Regions from separate parts of the Devosia sp. LjRoot16 genome, predicted to be linked through region 3. Evidence: predicted binding sites of a transcription regulator. Region 3 holds the regulator's gene; each other region holds the start of a gene.
The links. Region 3 encodes LexA, which represses DNA repair genes until DNA is damaged. Its sites were predicted from a motif close to TGTTCNNNNTGTGTTCNG; they were not measured.

Region 1 (3,273 bases), on a different contig from region 3:
TTCACGGTGCCGGTGAATGTTGTCGTTGTGGTGGTGGTGGTCGTCGTCGTGACGATCACGATGCCGCCACTACCGCTACCACTGCCCGATCCCAGCCACTCGTTCGTGAAGTTCCGTGCCGGCGAGCAGTTGGCCTGGTGCAACTCGGGGTCGGTGATCATCCAGCCGAAACACTCGACGAAATGGTCGATCTGCGCGACGACGTCGGGCGTGAAAAACGCCTGGCTGGTGACGGTACTGCCCAAGAACAAAAGCCCGGCAACGGGAATTGCCGCGAGCGCGAGGGGCCGGCGAGACTTCGGCTTGGCAGATTTTCTGGGGTCCTGCATAGAAGCTCCGTGACACTGTGCCATGACGAAGCAGTGTACAAGACCGCACACTGCTTCCCGGTCAGCGCTACAGGTAGCGAAAGGCTCGGGTGTCGGCAATCCTCCGCGAGCGCTCAGACAACTATTATGATAGCGGCTTCAACCCAGCTTCGATCTCCGCCCGACGTCCCTCGAGGAACGGCGGGAGCGCAAGGCGCTGGCCGAGGGTTTCGAGCGGTTCGTCGGCGGTGAAGCCGGGGCCGTCGGTGGCGATCTCGAACAGGATACCGTTGGGCTCACGGAAGTAGAGCGACTTGAAGTAGAAACGCTCGACTTCGCCGCTGGAGCGGACGCCGAACTCAGCCGTGCGCTTCACCCACTCGTCGAACTCTTCCTTGTTGGGGGTACGGAAGGCCACATGGTGCACGCCGCCGGCGCCCTGGCGCGCCTGCGGCAGGTCGGGGTTCACCTCGACATGCAGTTCGGCCGCGGCGCCGCCTTCCCCCATCTCGAAGACGTGGATTTCGCCGTTCTTCTCGCGGGCCGGGTAGGAGCGGACTTCGCGCAGGTTCATCACCTTGCTCAGCACCGGCTCGGAGCGGCGGAGATCGGGGACGGCGAGGGTGATCGGACCAAGGCCGATGATCTGGTGCTCACTCGGGATCGGGCTTTCGGCCCAGGGGTGGGCCGGGGCGGATTTGGGGTCGGCGATCAGCCGGAAGCGCTGGCCCTCGAAGTCCTCGAAGTCGAGCGAGAGGTGCCCGGCACGCTCCTTGATGTTGCCCGAGGCGATGTCCTTTTCCTTGAGGTGTTCCTTCCACCAGCTGAGATCGGCTTCCGAATGGACGCGCAGCCCGGTGCGGGAGACTTCGTGGTTGCCGCGCTTGTTCGGGGCGGCCGGCCAATCGAAGAAGGTCAGGTCGGCGCCGGGCGAGGCGATCGCGTCGCCGTAGAACAGGTGATAAGCGCTGACATCGTCCTGGTTGACGGTCTTCTTGATCAGCCGCAGTCCGAGCGTGCGGGTGTAGAATTCGACGTTACGCTGCGCCGCCGCGGTAATGGCGGTGAGGTGGTGAATGCCTTTGAGTTCGAGGGTCATGTGGACCTCCTGATGAAAGCTCGTGACAACCAGATAGGCGGTCTCGGACCAGCGAGATAGCCGCCCGACGCCGACGCATTGTCCAGCAATCCTGAACGATGCCGCGTGAGGTGTTTCCGCGATCACTTCCGAACATGTCTTTTTGAGTTGCTCCACTGCAGGCCTCGGAGGCAAGCTCCGTTGCGAACATAAAGTGAACAGATGACCCAGCTGACCCTGCAGCGAAAGCTGTCGATCCTCTCGGATGCGGCGAAATACGACGCGTCCTGCGCCTCCAGCGGGACGGTGAAACGCTCGAGCCTTGCGACCGGTGGCATCGGCTCGACCGAGGGCAGTGGCATCTGCCACTCCTATGCGCCGGACGGGCGCTGCATCTCGCTGCTGAAAGTGCTGCTGACCAATTTCTGCGTCTATGACTGCGTCTATTGCGTCAACCGCTCGTCCTCCAACGTGCAGCGGGCCCGCTTCTCGGTCGAGGAAGTGGTCGGGCTGACGCTCGATTTCTACAAGCGCAATTACATCGAGGGGTTGTTCCTCTCGTCCGGCATCATCCGCTCACCCGACTACACCATGGAGGAGATGGTGCGGGTGGCGCGCACGCTGCGCGAGACGCATCGGTTCGGCGGCTACATCCATTTGAAGGTGATCCCCAATGCCGCGCCGGAGCTGCTGGCGGAGGCCGGTCTTCACGCCGATCGGCTCTCGACCAATATCGAGCTGCCGACCGATGTCAGCCTCGAGACGCTGGCGCCGGAGAAGAAGCCGAGCGCCATCCGCACGGCGATGGCGCATATCCAAGCAAAGCGCGAGGAAAGTCGGCCGGACGGCAAGCTCGAAGGCAAGCGCAAGCCCACGAGGCTCGCGCCGGCCGGACAATCGACCCAGCTGATCGTCGGTGCCGACCAGGCGACGGATGCCACCATACTCGGGCGCAGCGCGGCGCTCTATTCGGGCTATGGGCTGAAGCGGGTCTACTACTCGGCGTTTTCGCCGATCCCCGATGCGAGCTCGAAACTGCCGCTGGCGCCGCCGCCGCTGATGCGCGAGCACCGGCTGTACCAGGCGGATTGGCTGATCCGGTTCTATGGCTTCGACGTCGACGAGATCGTTTCGGGCGGCGAAGACGGGCTGCTCGATCTGAAGCTCGACCCAAAACTCGCCTGGGCGCTGGGTAACCGCGGGCAGTTTCCGGTCGATGTGAACCGGGCGGCGCGGGAGACCCTGCTGCGGGTGCCGGGGCTCGGCGTAAGGGTGGTCGACCGCATCCTCAGCTCGCGGCGGCATCACCGGTTGACGCTGGCCGACCTGGCGCGGATGGCCGGATCGATCGACAAGCTGCGGCCGTTCGTCGAAGCGGACGATTGGTCGCCGGGCGGGCTGACCGATGACGCCAAACTCAGGGGGAAGCTGACCCCGGCCCCAAAGCAGCTGGAGTTGTTCTGATGCGCTCGGTGCGGCTCGAAGCGCTCAACGATTTCGACCAGTGGCGGGCGGCAGCGCGACGGCTGTTGCTCGACGCGGTGCCACCGGACGAGGTGGTGTGGCTCGATCCCTCGACGCCGCAGGATCTGTTCGTCACCGAGAACGCGCCGGCAGAGGTGACCGAGCGCAAGGTCGGGGTGGTGCCGCAGCGCTTCATCGACTGGGCCGAGGCGGGGATCTGCCACAGCGATCCCGAACGTTTCGCGCTGCTCTATCGGCTGCTGTGGCGGCTGCAGAAGGACAAGGCGTTGATGGAGGCGCGCTCGGACCCCGATGTTGGCCGGCTCGACCGGCGGGTGTCTGCAGTGCGGCGCGATGCGCACAAGCTCAAGGCCTTCGTGCGGTTCAAGTCCATCGCCGACGATTCCGGGCTCGAGCGGTTCG
Region 2 (3,273 bases), on a different contig from region 3:
CCGCGCTTTTCCGGCGGCGCAGTGCGCACCCAGGTGCGCATCGCGCGGATCACCAGCACGTCGATCAGCCGCGAGATCATCAGCGACGAGCCGGGATGCGGCACCCTTGCCTCGGCAAGCAGGAAATGCGCGATGCCTTCGACCCAGGCCTCTTCCTCGCTGCGCAGCGCCTTCGAGATGTGGATCAGCGAGGGGAGCACAGCGAGCATGGTCGGCATATTGTCGCCCTCGAAGCGAAACGCCCCGGTGATGAGCTGGGTCATGGCCCCATTGCCGCCGAGCCGGATGACGAGTTGCTCCCGCATCTGTGCCTCCAGCACCTCACGGATCGGCACAGGCGTCGCGCCATCGACGCCGATGCTGTGGCCGCTCCCCTGCGGCAGGACGATCAGGTCGCCGGCCTCGGCGGTGACCCGCCTGCCATCGCTGGCCCGCACCTCCATCGTGCCTTCCGACACCACATGGAAATAGGCCGAGCCGGCATCGAACTGCAGGGCCCAGGGCGCCGTGAGCTCGCTTGAGAAGATCAGCTCGCCGCGCAGCCGGATCAGCATCAGCACCTGCGAGAGCAGGTCGACGCGCGACGCCATCATCGGGAAAGCGGCTTCGGATTCCAGAGCATGAACTCCGGAGGCGCGATCATGGTTGTTCACGGCCTTCACCTCTATCTCTACGGCATCGCTTGGCGAGGAAGTTCAACAATCCTCGGCCGAAACGCAAGATCCGGTTTTAACAGCTTGGCGCCAGCCAGCGGCAAATCGACTTTGCCGATCGTCCAACCTCGCCTCAACATATGGAGATGAAAATGAAGTCCATTCTGTCCGCCGTCGTGTTCAGCGCCGCCGCAGTCGGTGCTGGTGGCGCAGCTCTCGCTCAGGAGCCCGCCAGGAATGTCGTCCTCGTCCACGGCGCCTTCGCCGACGCCTCGAGCTGGGACAAGGTCGCCGCGATCCTCTCGGCTAAGGGCTACAAGGTGACCCAGGTCGCCAACCCGCTCACCTCGCTCGCCGACGACGTCGCGGCCACCAAGGCGGCTCTCGATGCCCAGGACGGCCCGACCGTGCTGGTTGGCCATTCCTGGGGCGGCGTAGTGATCGGCGAGGCCGGCGCCGACGCCAAGGTCAAGTCGCTGGTCTACGTCTCGGCCTTCGCGCCGGACAAGGGCGAAACGCTGACCAAGCTGCTGTCGGGTGGCGCGCCGAGCGAAGGCGTCAAGGCGATCCGCCCGAACGCCGAAGGTGGCCTGATCTTCGACCCGGCGCAGTACCCTGCCCTGTTCGCCGGCGACCTGCCGGTGGCGGAAGCCGAGGCCAATGCAGCGACGCAGCTGCCCTCGAACCCGGCCAACTTCGATGCGGTGGCCGAGGTCGCGGCCTGGCACGACAAGCCGAACTTCTACGTCGTGACCGCCGAAGACCTGGTGCTGCCCCCCGATGCACAGCGCTTCTTCGCCGGCCGCATCGGCGCCACGGTCACCGAGATCAAGGCCAGCCACTCCGGCCTCATCTCCAAGGCCGAGGACGTTGCCAAGGTGATCGAAGCTGCAGCGCAGTGACGATTGAAACCAAGGAGGCGCCGGCTCAAACCGCCGGCGCCTCGATCCCGTGAATTGCGAACAAAGCAAGAATGATGCTTCCTGATCCGGACCTCCAGCCGGATCGATTCGCGTGCAGACTGCCTTAGCCCCCCACTATCTCGACAAGCTGAACCCCGAGCAGCGGCAGGCGGCGGAGCATCTGGGCGGGCCGCTGCTGGTGATTGCCGGCGCGGGATCGGGCAAGACCAACACGCTGGCGCACCGGGTGGCGCACCTGATCGTCAACGGCGCCGATCCACGCCGTATCCTGTTGATGACCTTCTCGCGCCGCGCTGCCAGCGAGATGCAGCGCCGGGTCGAACGACTGGTGGCGCAGGTGATGGGCGCCAAATCCGGGGTGATCACCGATGCCCTGAGCTGGGCCGGCACCTTCCACGGCATCGGCGCGCGGCTGTTGCGCGAGCACGCTGAACAGATCGGCCTGACGCCCGGCTTCTCGATCCACGATCGCGAAGACTCCGGCGACCTGATCAACATCATCCGGCACGAGATGGGGTTCTCCGAAGCCAAGAAACGCTTCCCGACCAAGGGCACCTGTCTCGCCATCTACTCGCGCGTGGTCAACGCGCAGGACGACCTCGACGCGGTGCTGAAACAGGCCTTCCCCTGGGTCGCCATGTGGGGGCCACAGCTGCGCGAGCTGTTCGCCGCCTATGTCGAACAAAAGCAGCGCCAGCAGGTGCTCGATTACGACGACCTGCTGCTCTACTGGGCCGCCATGATGCGCGAGCCCACCATTGCCGAGGACCTCGGCGGGCGTTTCGACCATGTGATGGTCGATGAGTACCAGGACACCAACCGGCTGCAGGCCTCGATCCTCTTGGCCCTGAAGCCTGATGGCGATGGGCTGACGGTGGTCGGCGACGACGCGCAGTCGATCTACTCGTTCCGCGCCGCCACGGTGCGCAACATCCTCGATTTCCCCGCCGCCTTTACCCCGCCGGCGCGGATGGTGACGCTCGACCGCAACTATCGCTCCACCCAGCCGATCCTCGAGGCCGCCAATGCCGTGATCTCGGAGAGCAAGGAGCGCTTCACCAAGAACCTCTGGACCGAGCGGCAGGCGACCGAGAAGCCGCGCCTCGTGACGGTAAAGGACGAGCCGAGCCAGGCCCGCTACGTGGTCGAAAGCGTCCTCTCCTGCCGCGAGGGCGGCACGGCGCTGAAGCAGCAGGCGGTACTGTTCCGCACCTCCTCGCACTCGGCCGAGCTCGAGATCGAGCTGACCCGCCGCAACATTCCGTTCGTGAAGTATGGCGGCCTGAAATTCCTCGACAGCGCCCACGTCAAGGACATGCTGGCGCTGCTGCGCTTCGTCGATAACCCGCGCGACCGCGTTGCCGGCTTCCGCGTGCTGCAGCTGCTGCCGGGTATCGGGCCGGGCGCCGCGGGCAAAGTGCTCGACCGTATGGCCGAGAGCCCGGACCCGCTGGTCGAACTGTTGAATACCGCTCCGCCGCCGCGCGGCTCCGAAGCCTGGCCGTCGCTGCTCGAAGTGGTGGAGCACCTCGGCAAGGGCGGTGGCGGCTGGCCGGCCGAACTGCTGCGGGCCCGCATGTGGTACGAGCCGCTGATGGAGGCGGTGTACGAGGATGCCGAGGTCAGGAAGGAAGATCTCTACCAGCTCGAGCAGATCGCCGCCGGCTATCCGAGCCGCGAGCGCTTCATCACCGAGC
Region 3 (3,273 bases):
GCTGATGCCTCTGCCGTGACCACCGACGGCGACCTCGATGATCGCCGCCTCATCGCCGCGCTGGGAGGCCTCGTGGCAAAGTCGCAGGTGCTCACCGCTCGGGGTGGACATGCAGTGCGATACCGTCTCTCCCGCCCCTTGCGCGCCTACGCCGCCGAACGGCTCGCCGCGTCGGAGGATTTGCCTCGGACGGCACGGCGTCATGCCGACCTCGCCCTGTCGCATGTCATCAATGCCCTCGAGGCCTGGCAGAAGCTGTCACGGGCCGAGTGGCTGGAACGGCATGGCGACCTGGTCGAGGAGGTCCGCGAGGCACTCGACCGGTGCCTTTCGCCGCATGGCGACCTAGACGCTGGCGCCCTCCTCGCGGCCCATGCGAGCCCCCTGCTGCTGCGGGGTGGCCACTATGATGAGATGCGGAGCCGCGCCGTGACAGCTCTACGGGCCGGAGCGCTTCTGCCAGCCAACCTGCGGTTCCGGCTGCATCTGCAACTGGCGACGCTGACGGAAGATCGCGCCGGTCCGCTGCGCATCGAAGGCCGGCACTTGCTCGAGGCGGCCCGCCTTGGCCGCACCATGGCCGCCGCATGGGCCGATGCAGAACTTCTGCTGGTCCGCTCGGCCCTGGCGCTGCGCACCGGTCACCTCCGGCACGCCGCCGGGCTGTCGCAGGCGGCTCTTGCCTATGCCCGCGCTGCCGGACGTCGCGATCTGGCGCAAACCGCGGACCGGTTGCAGGCGGAGGCGCTCCACTATGCCGGCGACCATGCCGCCTCGGCCCGCCTCGCCAACGCCATGATCGGTGGACCCGACTGGCAATTGCCGGCGCCGCTCGCCATTCTGACCTCCCCGCCGAGGGGGGCCCTGCGCGTCGTGGAGGCGCGCCGGCTGTGGCTGCTGGGCAAGCCCGACCAATCCCGCCACCTGCTGTTCGAGGCGCTGAACTTCGCCGCCGAGCAAGGTCCCTGGGCCCTCTGCGAAGCGATTGGCCTCGGCGCCTGCCCTTTGCTGCTGTGGTACGGCGAGGATGACCGAGCCGTTGGCTGCATCACGCAACTGGGGCGCGCGGCCGAGCATGCCGGGCTGCCGCTCTGGACCTCATGGGCCGATCTCTACCGCAAGGTGATGATCCACATCGCCGTCCGCGAAGGCCGTCGCAGCGAAAGCGCCATCCTGTTGCAGCCGGCGAGCTTCCTGCAGGCCGAGACCTGGGTGACGCTCACCGGCTCGCTGCGCGGGCTGAAGCTCTCCCCCGAACGCAGCAGCGGCTGGTGCCGACCCGAGATCCTGCGGGCCTTCGCCCTCGCGAGGGTCGCTGACGGCGATATCGAGGCCGGCACGCGGCTGCTGCAGGAGGCCATCGATCTCGCTCGAACCCAGGGAGCGCTCGCCTGGGAACTGAGGGCCGCCATGAGCCTCGCACGCCTGTGGTCGAGGGACCGGCGGACTGCCGCCTACGAGCTCCTTGCGGGCACTCTCCACGCCTTCACCGAAGGCAAGGCTACCTCGGATCTCCTCGCCGCCACGGCCCTCCTCCGCCGCCTCGCCAATGGGTGAGAGCAGCGGCGTTCCTAGGCCCGACACCTGCTCATTCCGCTCGCTGCGCCCCCAATCGTAACGCAATATTCACCGCTCGATTGCAGAACATAACTGGAACACGTATAACACGTTCAGTCTTTGTTCCGATTCTGCTCACGGAGCCGCCCATGCTTACGCGCAAGCAACACGAACTGCTGATGTTCATCCACGAGCGGATGAAAGAGTCCGGCATCCCACCCTCGTTCGACGAGATGAAGGACGCGCTCGACCTGAGAAGCAAGTCCGGCATCCATCGATTGATCACCGCGCTGGAAGAGCGTGGCTTCATCCGGCGTTTGCCCAATCGGGCCCGCGCGCTCGAGGTGATCAAGCTGCCGGATTCGATGAACCCCTCGCTCGGTGGTCGCAAGGCCCGCTTCGAGCCCTCGGTCATCGAGGGTAACCTCGGCAAGGTGTCGGCGCCTCCGGCCCGCCCCTCGGCACCGGTGGTCAATGCCGACTCCTATCGGGCGGTGACGATCCCGGTAATGGGCCGCATCGCGGCAGGCACGCCGATCGAAGCGATCCAGACCCACAGCCACTCCATCATGGTGCCGCCTGAAATGCTGGGGCCTGGTGAGCACTATGCACTGGAAGTCCGCGGCGACTCGATGATCGACGCCGGCATCTTCGATGGCGACACCGTGCTGATCAAGAAGCAGGACGCCGCTTCGACTGGCGAGATCGTGGTCGCCCTAGTCGATGACGAGGAAGCGACGCTGAAGCGGCTTCGCCGCCGCGGCAACTCCGTTGCGCTCGAAGCGGCCAACCCGGCCTACGAGACCCGCATCTTCCCGCCTGACCGGGTGAAGGTGCAGGGCCGGCTGGTGGGCCTGCTGCGCAAATACTGACGTATTGACCCCACCGCCAATCGGGTCCCTGGGCCGGCAGCCTTGCCGGCCCTTTTTCTTATGAAACCGAACCTCCCCGCCGATATTTGCACTAGGGCCGGGCCGGCAAAGACGTTACGGTCCGCGCCGCCAAGGGAGGCTTCGGGCATCCTCGGGCAGCGCCGCCATGCAAATGGCCGTCGCGATCGTACCAGGAGAGTGGACAACCTTCCCGATCGCGCTTTAGCGGCATGGCGGTGCGCAGCAAACGTGCAGCGCCAGGGAGAAGGTTTTGGCAGCAGAGGTCGAATGGGTCGCCGTTGATTGGGGCACTTCCAATCTGCGCGCATGGGGCATCGACGCCGCCGGCGAGATCGCCTTCGCGCGCTCGTCGCCGGATGGCATGGGTCGCCTCAGCCGCGAACAATACCCCGATGTGCTGACCTCGCTGCTCAGCGGTGTCGCCGAGGATGTCGAAGACGTGCTGATCTGCGGCATGGCCGGTGCCCGCCAGGGCTGGATCGAGGCCCCCTATCTCGACGCGCCGGCCGAGCTTGGTCGCCTCGTTCAAGGCGCGGTGGCGCCCGACATGCCCGGTCCGCTCAACCCCCGCATTCTTCCCGGCGTCTGCCTGCGTGATGTCGGCGCCGAGGACGTGATGCGCGGCGAGGAAACCCAGTTGCTGGGCCTGTCATCGTTGCTCCCGGGCTTCTCCGGTCTGGCGGTGATGCCCGGCACCCACAGCAAATGGGCGCTGCTTTCTGGCACCAGGCTCGAGCGCTTCTCGAGCGCCATGACCGGCGAGATTTTCGAACTGCTGCGCACCCACTCGGTACTGCGTCACTCGCTGGGTGGCGAACTCGAA

Region 1: a site for LexA is predicted at 1,590-1,607, ahead of ACSQ23_RS26805 (putative DNA modification/repair radical SAM protein). Genes of this name have one in related genera too.
Region 2: a site for LexA is predicted at 1,612-1,629, ahead of ACSQ23_RS23945 (ATP-dependent helicase). Genes of this name have one in related genera too.

The regions. Positions count from the first base shown of each region.
Region 1 is NZ_CAXUPH020000007.1:50,415-53,687, forward strand. Features, by position in the region: gene ACSQ23_RS26795 (hypothetical protein) at 1-329, opposite strand, end outside; gene ACSQ23_RS26800 (ring-cleaving dioxygenase) at 454-1,407, opposite strand; gene ACSQ23_RS26805 (putative DNA modification/repair radical SAM protein) at 1,609-2,850, shown strand; gene ACSQ23_RS26810 (UdgX family uracil-DNA binding protein) at 2,850-3,273, shown strand, end outside.
Region 2 is NZ_CAXUPH020000005.1:534,897-538,169, reverse strand. Features, by position in the region: gene ACSQ23_RS23955 (AraC family transcriptional regulator) at 1-662, opposite strand, end outside; gene ACSQ23_RS23950 (alpha/beta fold hydrolase) at 806-1,555, shown strand; gene ACSQ23_RS23945 (ATP-dependent helicase) at 1,668-3,273, shown strand, end outside.
Region 3 is NZ_CAXUPH020000003.1:51,419-54,691, forward strand. Features, by position in the region: gene ACSQ23_RS14640 (ATP-binding protein) at 1-1,557, shown strand, start outside; gene lexA (transcriptional repressor LexA) at 1,707-2,429, shown strand; gene ACSQ23_RS14650 (2-dehydro-3-deoxygalactonokinase) at 2,701-3,273, shown strand, end outside.